2 linked regions of the Thermoleptolyngbya sichuanensis A183 genome follow. The main gene of each other region encodes a partner of the protein of the gene in region 2 in a complex. Links are inferred from orthologs where the notes say so. Each region holds a gene or a part of one and is shown on either strand. Other genes may lie near its edges.

Region 1 (3,331 bases), 2.3 Mb from region 2 along the record:
AAGACAGTGGTGCAGCCATGCAAGCGGACTCTAGATACGACTCATCAAAGCAACGCAGCCGATTAGCAGGGATGTAATGCAGATTTTACCGCAACAGATAAAAACGAAGACCGCTTCCTCAGCAGAAAGCGGCCTCAACGTTGGGTTCCCTGCGGGTGATCTTGGGCGGTTTAGCCTTTGTGCGATCGCACGAGCCGCAGTAGCAAACGGGTCGAAAGCAAGGCCTGGAACGATCGAGCGCCACAGGCCTCTACTCAAGATCCGCACTAGGGGTGGAACAGCAGATCCGGGAAGAAGCGGTTGAACTCAATCAGGATGCCAGCCGTGATGAACATCCAGATCGTTGCCAGCACGGGGGCCGTCGAGAGGTACTTCAAGAAATACTGCATGAACAATGCTCCGAAACGTGAGAGACGTTAGCTTGAGAGACTGTTGAAAACTTGGTTGAAATCCTGTAAAAACGCGAAATGCGCGGGCCGCACCAAGGCGAAAGCGCCTAGCGAGGAGACACCGTGATTTCGTTGTCGGGGGCAGTTAGCTTACCCGTGGTAAACTCCTGCACCGCAGCCAGCGGCCACAGCAGCCCGGTCGTCATGAATTTCACCGCGCGGGGCACGTCGATGATGATTTCAGCCATTTCAGGCTCTTTGTCGCCACGCACCGAAATCACGTAGGCGCGACCGACCCAGCCAATCCACCCGGCAATATAGAGGAACAAAATGCTAGGAATGAGAAACTCGCCCGCATGGGAGAGGCTGCCGTCTACGATTAGATGGGGCAGGCCGTCTTCGCCGCACAGGACGGAGGAATAGGACTGGAATCGGGCTTTGACTTGGGCAGTGACAGCCTTGGCAGCACGCGCCTGAAACGCTGGCGAATCGGCGCAGGGAGTCAGGTTATAGGCGGAGGCGGGGGCTGCAAACCCTCCCCACAAGGAAACCGCCAATACGAGGGCAAATAGCTGAGCAAACAACTTGCGCATGGAATTGCTTCCCTTGTTACAAAATGCAACGACTTATTACAAACAATTAAGATGCTTTTAGAACAGCATTCACGCTTTGGAGCGATCATACTCCGCAAGCGAAGCGTGACCACGTTAAGCTTTTAGAAAATTGACAAGCGCTCAAGGAAAATCGCTGGCAATTGCCAGAAGCCTTGATAGGATTAGCTCTTGACGACTTTTGATATTAGCTTGAAGCGGGTACAGGCGCTACAAAAGTTCAAAGAACTCTACATTTGAGGTTGGATTTGAGGTTGGGCGGGAAGTTGAGTATTCGAGTTAGGAACCAAGCTTGAGATGCCGACGGTTTTAGCGTTAGAGACAAGTTGTGATGAAACGGCTGTGGCGGTGGTGCGCGATCGCCACCTGTTAAGCAATGTGGTGTCGTCGCAAATCCAGGTTCACCAGCAGTATGGCGGCGTGGTGCCGGAGGTGGCCTCGCGGCAGCACTTAGAGGCAATGAACTGGGCGATCGCCCAGACGTTGACCGATAGTGGGCTGGGCTGGGCAGGGATTGACGGCGTAGCGGCGACCTGTGCGCCGGGGCTAGTGGGGGCGCTGCTGGTGGGGCTGACGGCTGCTAAAACGCTGGCCATGCTGCACCATAAGCCATTTCTCGGTGTGCATCATCTCGAAGGCCATATCTACGCTTCCTATCTCAGCGAACCAGAGCTAGAGCCGCCGTTTCTTTGTCTGCTGGTGTCGGGTGGGCACACGAGTCTAATTTACGTCAAAGGTTGCGGCCAGTATGAAACGCTGGGCGAAACCCGCGACGATGCCGCCGGAGAAGCCTTTGACAAGGTAGCGCGGCTGATGGGGCTGGGCTATCCGGGCGGCCCCGTAATCGACCGTCTGGCAAAAGACGGCAATCCGATGGCGTTTGTGCTGCCAGACGGCAAAATTTCTCTGCCAGAGGGCGGCTATCATCCCTACGATTCCAGCTTTAGCGGCCTAAAGACGGCGATGCTGCGGCTGACCCAAAGTTTGCAGGAATCGTCTGAACCGCTGCCCGTGGCTGACCTGGCCGCCAGCTTTCAAGACACGGTGGCGCGATCGCTCACCAAACGGGCGATCGCCTGCGCCAAAGATTATGGACTGGGGGCGATCGCCGTTGGCGGGGGTGTGGCGGCCAACAGCGGCCTGCGGTTCCGCCTCCAGGAGGCCGCCGAGCGCGAAAATCTGCGCGTCCTGTTTCCGCCGCTCAAGTTTTGCACCGACAACGCCGCCATGATCGCCTGCGCCGCTGCCGACCACCTGAAGCACGGGCACACCTCGCCGCTGACGCTGGGCGTACAGTCTCGCTTGCCGCTGTCGCAGGTGATGTCGCTCTATCAGTCGGGGGGCGATCTGTCGGGGGGCGATTAGTCAGGATGTGATTAGTCAGGATGTAATCTGTCGGGGTACGATCTGTCAGAGGGAGGAGTGGTGTCTGGGTCTGGCAGCAAGTAGCCTGCTGCAACCGCCTGGTGGATTAAAGCCTCCACAATCGGCCAGAGTGCGGGAGCGCCCTGCTTCACAGGCTGCATTCGCCCCAAGACGCGATCGCACGTTATGCCATGCAGCCGCCAAGTGCCGCCCTCGGTTTGCAGGTTGTGCAAAAACGGCTGGAAGCGATCGAGGGCGTGGGCGAACTGGGCATCCACGGTCTCCGCCGCCTCAAATTCTTCCCAGCAGGCGCGGAGGGGTTGCCCCAAGTCGGGCGGCAGAAGACCAAACAGGCGATCGGCGGCGGCTTGTTCCCGCTCAGCTTTGTCCTGATTGGCCTGGATGTCAAACGCAAAGGTATTGCCTGCGTCGATTTCTACCAGGTCGTGCAGCAGCAGCATTTGCACCACCCGCGATAGGTCGATGGAGGCGGGTGCGTATTCTGCCAGGGCGATCGCCATCAGCGCCAGATGCCAGGAGTGTTCGGCGCTATTTTCACGGCGCGAGGCATCAGTTAGCAAGGTCTGGCGCAGCACGCCCTTCAGCTTGTCGATTTCTAGAACAAACTGAATCTGCTGTGCGAGGCGAGTCGGCGCAAGGTCGAACTCAGAGAAGAGATTGCATCGCCAATTTTGCACGGCTGAGCGCCTTAAAGCTACAGCAGCCCCAGCGAGTGCAGCGGGCCGTGGCCGCTGATTAGCTCCACCAGCAGCGCCAAGAAACCCAGCATCGCCAGCCGTCCGTTCCAGACCTCCGCCGCCGTCGTCATGCCCCACTCCCAGCGCTCCGGTGGGTAGATCTTGGTGGTTTCGGCGGGGCGGGCAATCTGATCCAGGGTCAGATTGGGAGAATTCAGCGCGTCTACCACCATCTCGGCCAGGTCGTTGATGAAGACCGGATGGGTGT
Region 2 (3,517 bases):
CCGCCGACGGCAGCGACACCGCCGACGGCAGCAGTCCCATCAGCGCGACTTCAAGCCACAGGCGCGGCTGGCTGCTCTGGCGCAGGCGCGGCTCGTTTTCCTGCAAGCGCTGCTGCCCCTGTTGCAGCATCTCGATGGGCAGCGATGCGACAAACTCGCACATTTCTGCCCAGGTGTTGGGCGTGATGGCAACCAGGTCGCTGCGGCTGGGCGCGGTTTTGGCAATCAGCAGGTCGCGGTAGAAACTGGTCAGGTTTTGCAGCACGACAAGCGGTTCCCGTCCCCGATCCATTAGGCGGCGGGCGCTGTCGAGGACGGGGGCGGGCTGGTCAGCGGCGATCGCCCTCACCAGATCCAGCAAATCCCGCTCTGGCACAGCACCGACCAGATCCCACACTTTTTCCGTGGAGATTTCGCCCTCTAGCAGGCTGAGCTGGTCGAGTAAGCTCTCCGCATCGCGCAGCCCGCCCTGGGAGATTTGCGCCACCAGATGCAGCGCCTCTGGCGTGATGGGGATAGACTCGGCGCGGGCGATCGCCCCCAGATGCGTCACCATTGCCTCCAGCGGAATACGGCGAAAGTCAAACCGCTGGCAGCGCGAAATAATCGTCGGCAGCACCCGCTGTGGGTCGGTCGTCGCCAACACAAACACCACATGGGGCGGCGGCTCCTCCAGCGTCTTCAGCAGAGCATTAAACGCCGCATTGCTGAGCATATGACATTCATCGACAACATACACCTTGTAGCGACACTGGACTGGGGCAAACTGGGCCCGCTCAATCAGTTCACGAATGTTGTCTACGCCTGTATTGCTGGCGGCATCGATTTCGATCACGTCTAGCGCAGTGCCCTGAGCCACCATGCGGCAGACCTCACACTGACCGCAGGGCTTTTCGGTGGGCTGCCCGGCTTGCAGGCAGTTCAGCGATTTTGCCAAAATCCGGGCGCTGGAGGTTTTGCCTGTGCCGCGTGCCCCAGTGAACAGGTACGCCGGGGCGATCTTTTGCTGACGCAGGGCGTTGGTCAGCGTGGCGGCGATCGCCTCCTGGCCCACCAGTTCCGAAAAGGTCTGGGGACGATATTTGTGGTGCAGCGGTTCGTAGGTCACGGCGGCAAGGGGTGAACGCTCTTACTATTCTAAGGAGTCTGATCTAAACAGTCTGAGTTCTGAACAGTCTGAGTTCTAAACAGTCTGAGTTCTAGAGCCGCCGCAAGGCGGAGAATCCATGTTGACCTGTACCTCGCATAATGGGTTGCAGGCGCTAGCAAATCCTGAAGTTCCTAATATTTCTTGCCGTAATATTTCTTGCCGTAATATTTCCTGCTGTATTTATAGCCGCTGCGGTTCACCATGTCTGCTCAACTGTTGCCTTTGACCCTCGACCTGCCCGATGCTGCCGCTACCCAGCGCTTGGGAGAGCTTTTGGGGCGATCGCTCCCAGCGGGTAGCATTTTGCTGTTGGAAGGCGACCTCGGCGCAGGCAAAACCACGCTCGTCCAGGGCATTGGGCTTGGTTTAGGCATTTCAGACCCCATCGTCAGCCCCACGTTTACCCTCGTGAACGAATATACCGAGGGGCGCATCCCGCTCTATCACATGGATCTGTATCGACTGGAGCCAGCGGAAACAGAAGCGCTGTATCTAGACCAGTATTGGGCGGGGCAAGATTTGCCACTAGGCATTGTTGCCATTGAATGGGCCGAGCGCCTGATTGCTGTGCCTACGCCAAGTCTCCATCTGGCGCTCCAGACCTCGGCCTCCGCCAAACGGCGGGCCCGCCTCACTTCTGCTGGAGAATTTAACTGGGCGGCCTACCTGGGAAATCTACCAGCGCAATTTGCTTGAGCCATACGTCCAGACTCCATGACAGATGGATAAAGCTTTTATAGAAGGTTCCAGTTTTGTATTGGTTTTGTGACCTTAGCGCTTCATTCAGTCAAAAGGGCTACTAAAATATTACTTTAGATATATCGGAATTTTGCGTAGGGCTTTTCTCAGGGAAAACCCTACGATGCACTTCGCCTGATGATTCCTAGTTTGCCCTTTTGGGGATGACGAGTTCGATATATCCGCCGTTTGGCCGATGTCTATCGGGTTCTCAAAGGGGGAAATGGGGAATGGGTGGAGTGATTCACTAAGCCTGTGCGCCAACGGAGTCTGTGTGGGCATCTGAATGGCGGTCTGAACTGGCGCTATGTGTGAGTTTCAGCCTGTCCATCTTGACGCTGGCATACTTCTAGACCACGGTTTCGGGTGCATCTCTCGGCTCCTAAGAAAACTTACTTATGCTATCTCTGTAAAGTTGACGCTAAGATCGCCGCAAAAGAGCGATTGCAGTGTTCGAGTTTGCCAGGTCAGTAGCGTTGGTTCAGTATGGGGTCAAGCTTTGGCAATAACCTGCCAGGGTTAGCCCTTTGCTGAAGGTGGGTTTGATAGCAGTGCAAGGCATATTGCGCGATCGCCCAGTGTCCAGAAGCAGACTTCGAAGAATTCTCTGAATTCTCTCAAGGCTGTTTCTGTCAACGGAGAGTTGGGTAGCAATGAGCCGCGTCACGCTTTCAGACCAAAAATCTTGAAGCCCTTTACCAATTGCTAGGGCACGTTAAACGCTGTAGAGTTGCTGACTGAGGCAACCGCCTTCAAGCTAAATCGAATGGTCGTTTTTGTAGATCCACTGCGCGGCTACAGAATCGTCCTTTGTTATAGGCTTTTCGGCACTGCTGAAATCTGAGGCCAGCTTCTTTCCTGGCGGAACACGTTTTTAGGGGCGCACATTTCTAATGGGGATGTGTTCCTTTTCACAAGGGCGTGCTTCCGTAGGTTTATGTTTTCGTAAGCACGTTTTCCCAAACGTGTTTTCGCAAACATCTAACATTCGCCTGTCGCTCCTGGAAATCTCGTTGCTTTTATAGCGCTCCAAAGCCAAAGGGTTGTTTGTTTACAGTTTACAAGCGCCCCGGCAGCTTGCTGTTTCTGAACTTTTGGATCACCGGGTCTGTCTGCTTGGGACAGGAGTTGGGCGAGATTCGAGTTCGGAGGGTCAGGCAAGACTGCTTTTGCTGAATGCTTTGGGGGCGATCGCCCGGAAATGGGCCACGCCTCACTGCATCTGGCTAGGCACGTCGGGGGATGCTTTTGGTGATCAAATTCCTGTGGAATGGAAAAAGCGCCTCAATCCCCTCAACCCTGCCCACATTTAGAGCCTGTAGAAGAGCCGGTAGAACCTGAGGAACTGAGGTTCAGGGCGCGTCCTCCGCGCTTCCGGGACTGGTCTTGGCTCTGCATCTTTTTCAGTTAACTGGCTAGTTAATGATCTGCATCGTTTACTGAGTTCACCCTTCTAAATCCTTGTTTAAGCCACTTACAGGTTAGGCAATGAAGACTACGACAAATCTTGTAACAGAAGCCTGGCAACTCCTGGAGCGGTCGATTGTGTATTACGGCGATCGCCCCGTCGGCACCGTAGCAGCTTGTGACCCCAGCGTCGAAGCCCTGAACTACGATCAGTGCTTCGTG

What was found. Proteins that work in one complex are often made in the same cells at the same time.
Region 1: the proteins of tsaE (region 2) and tsaD are in contact, whole or in part, in a crystal structure (PDB 6N9A), measured with the Thermotoga maritima proteins. The link is inferred for Thermoleptolyngbya sichuanensis A183 from one-to-one orthologs. Residues at the interface, in WP_004082108.1 of Thermotoga maritima: Leu37, Gly38, Lys46, Lys57, Val59, Lys60, Ser61, Thr63, Phe64, Thr65, Leu66, Met67, Val69, Pro71, Tyr82, Arg83, Leu84, Asp86, Asp88, Phe89, Asp93, Ile128, Asp130, Glu131, Arg134; in WP_004082750.1 of Thermotoga maritima: Cys10, Asp11, Arg49, His50, Leu82, Gly84, Gly135, Gly136, Glu154, Thr155, Leu156, Asp157, Asp158, Ser159, Glu162, Asp165, Lys166, Arg169, Leu170, Tyr175, Lys213, Thr214, Leu217, Tyr218, Gln221, Arg222, Asn324.

Annotation. Positions count from the first base shown.
Region 1 is NZ_CP053661.1:4,724,781-4,728,111, reverse strand. What follows is about bases 333-3,331. They hold tsaD (tRNA (adenosine(37)-N6)-threonylcarbamoyltransferase complex transferase subunit TsaD), read left to right. Parts: upstream 333-1,297; coding sequence 1,298-2,365; downstream 2,366-3,331. Other genes in these bases: hemH (ferrochelatase), read right to left, coding at 3,081-3,331; HPC62_RS19555 (HD domain-containing protein), read right to left, coding at 2,377-3,063; HPC62_RS19565 (Photosystem I reaction center subunit III), read right to left, coding at 497-982; psaJ (photosystem I reaction center subunit IX), read right to left, coding at 333-389. Outside these bases: more of psaJ, read right to left, coding at 267-332.
Region 2 is NZ_CP053661.1:2,395,757-2,399,273, reverse strand. The notes cover bases 257-3,109. They hold tsaE (tRNA (adenosine(37)-N6)-threonylcarbamoyltransferase complex ATPase subunit type 1 TsaE), read left to right. Parts: upstream 257-1,372; coding sequence 1,373-1,846; downstream 1,847-3,109. Other genes in these bases: HPC62_RS10060 (hypothetical protein), read left to right, coding at 3,058-3,109; HPC62_RS10070 (DNA polymerase III subunit gamma/tau), read right to left, coding at 257-1,108. In the rest of the region: more of HPC62_RS10070, read right to left, coding at 1-256; more of HPC62_RS10060, read left to right, coding at 3,110-3,201; HPC62_RS10055 (glycoside hydrolase 100 family protein), read left to right, coding at 3,377-3,517. UniProt on the Escherichia coli protein: Required for the formation of a threonylcarbamoyl group on adenosine at position 37 (t(6)A37) in tRNAs that read codons beginning with adenine.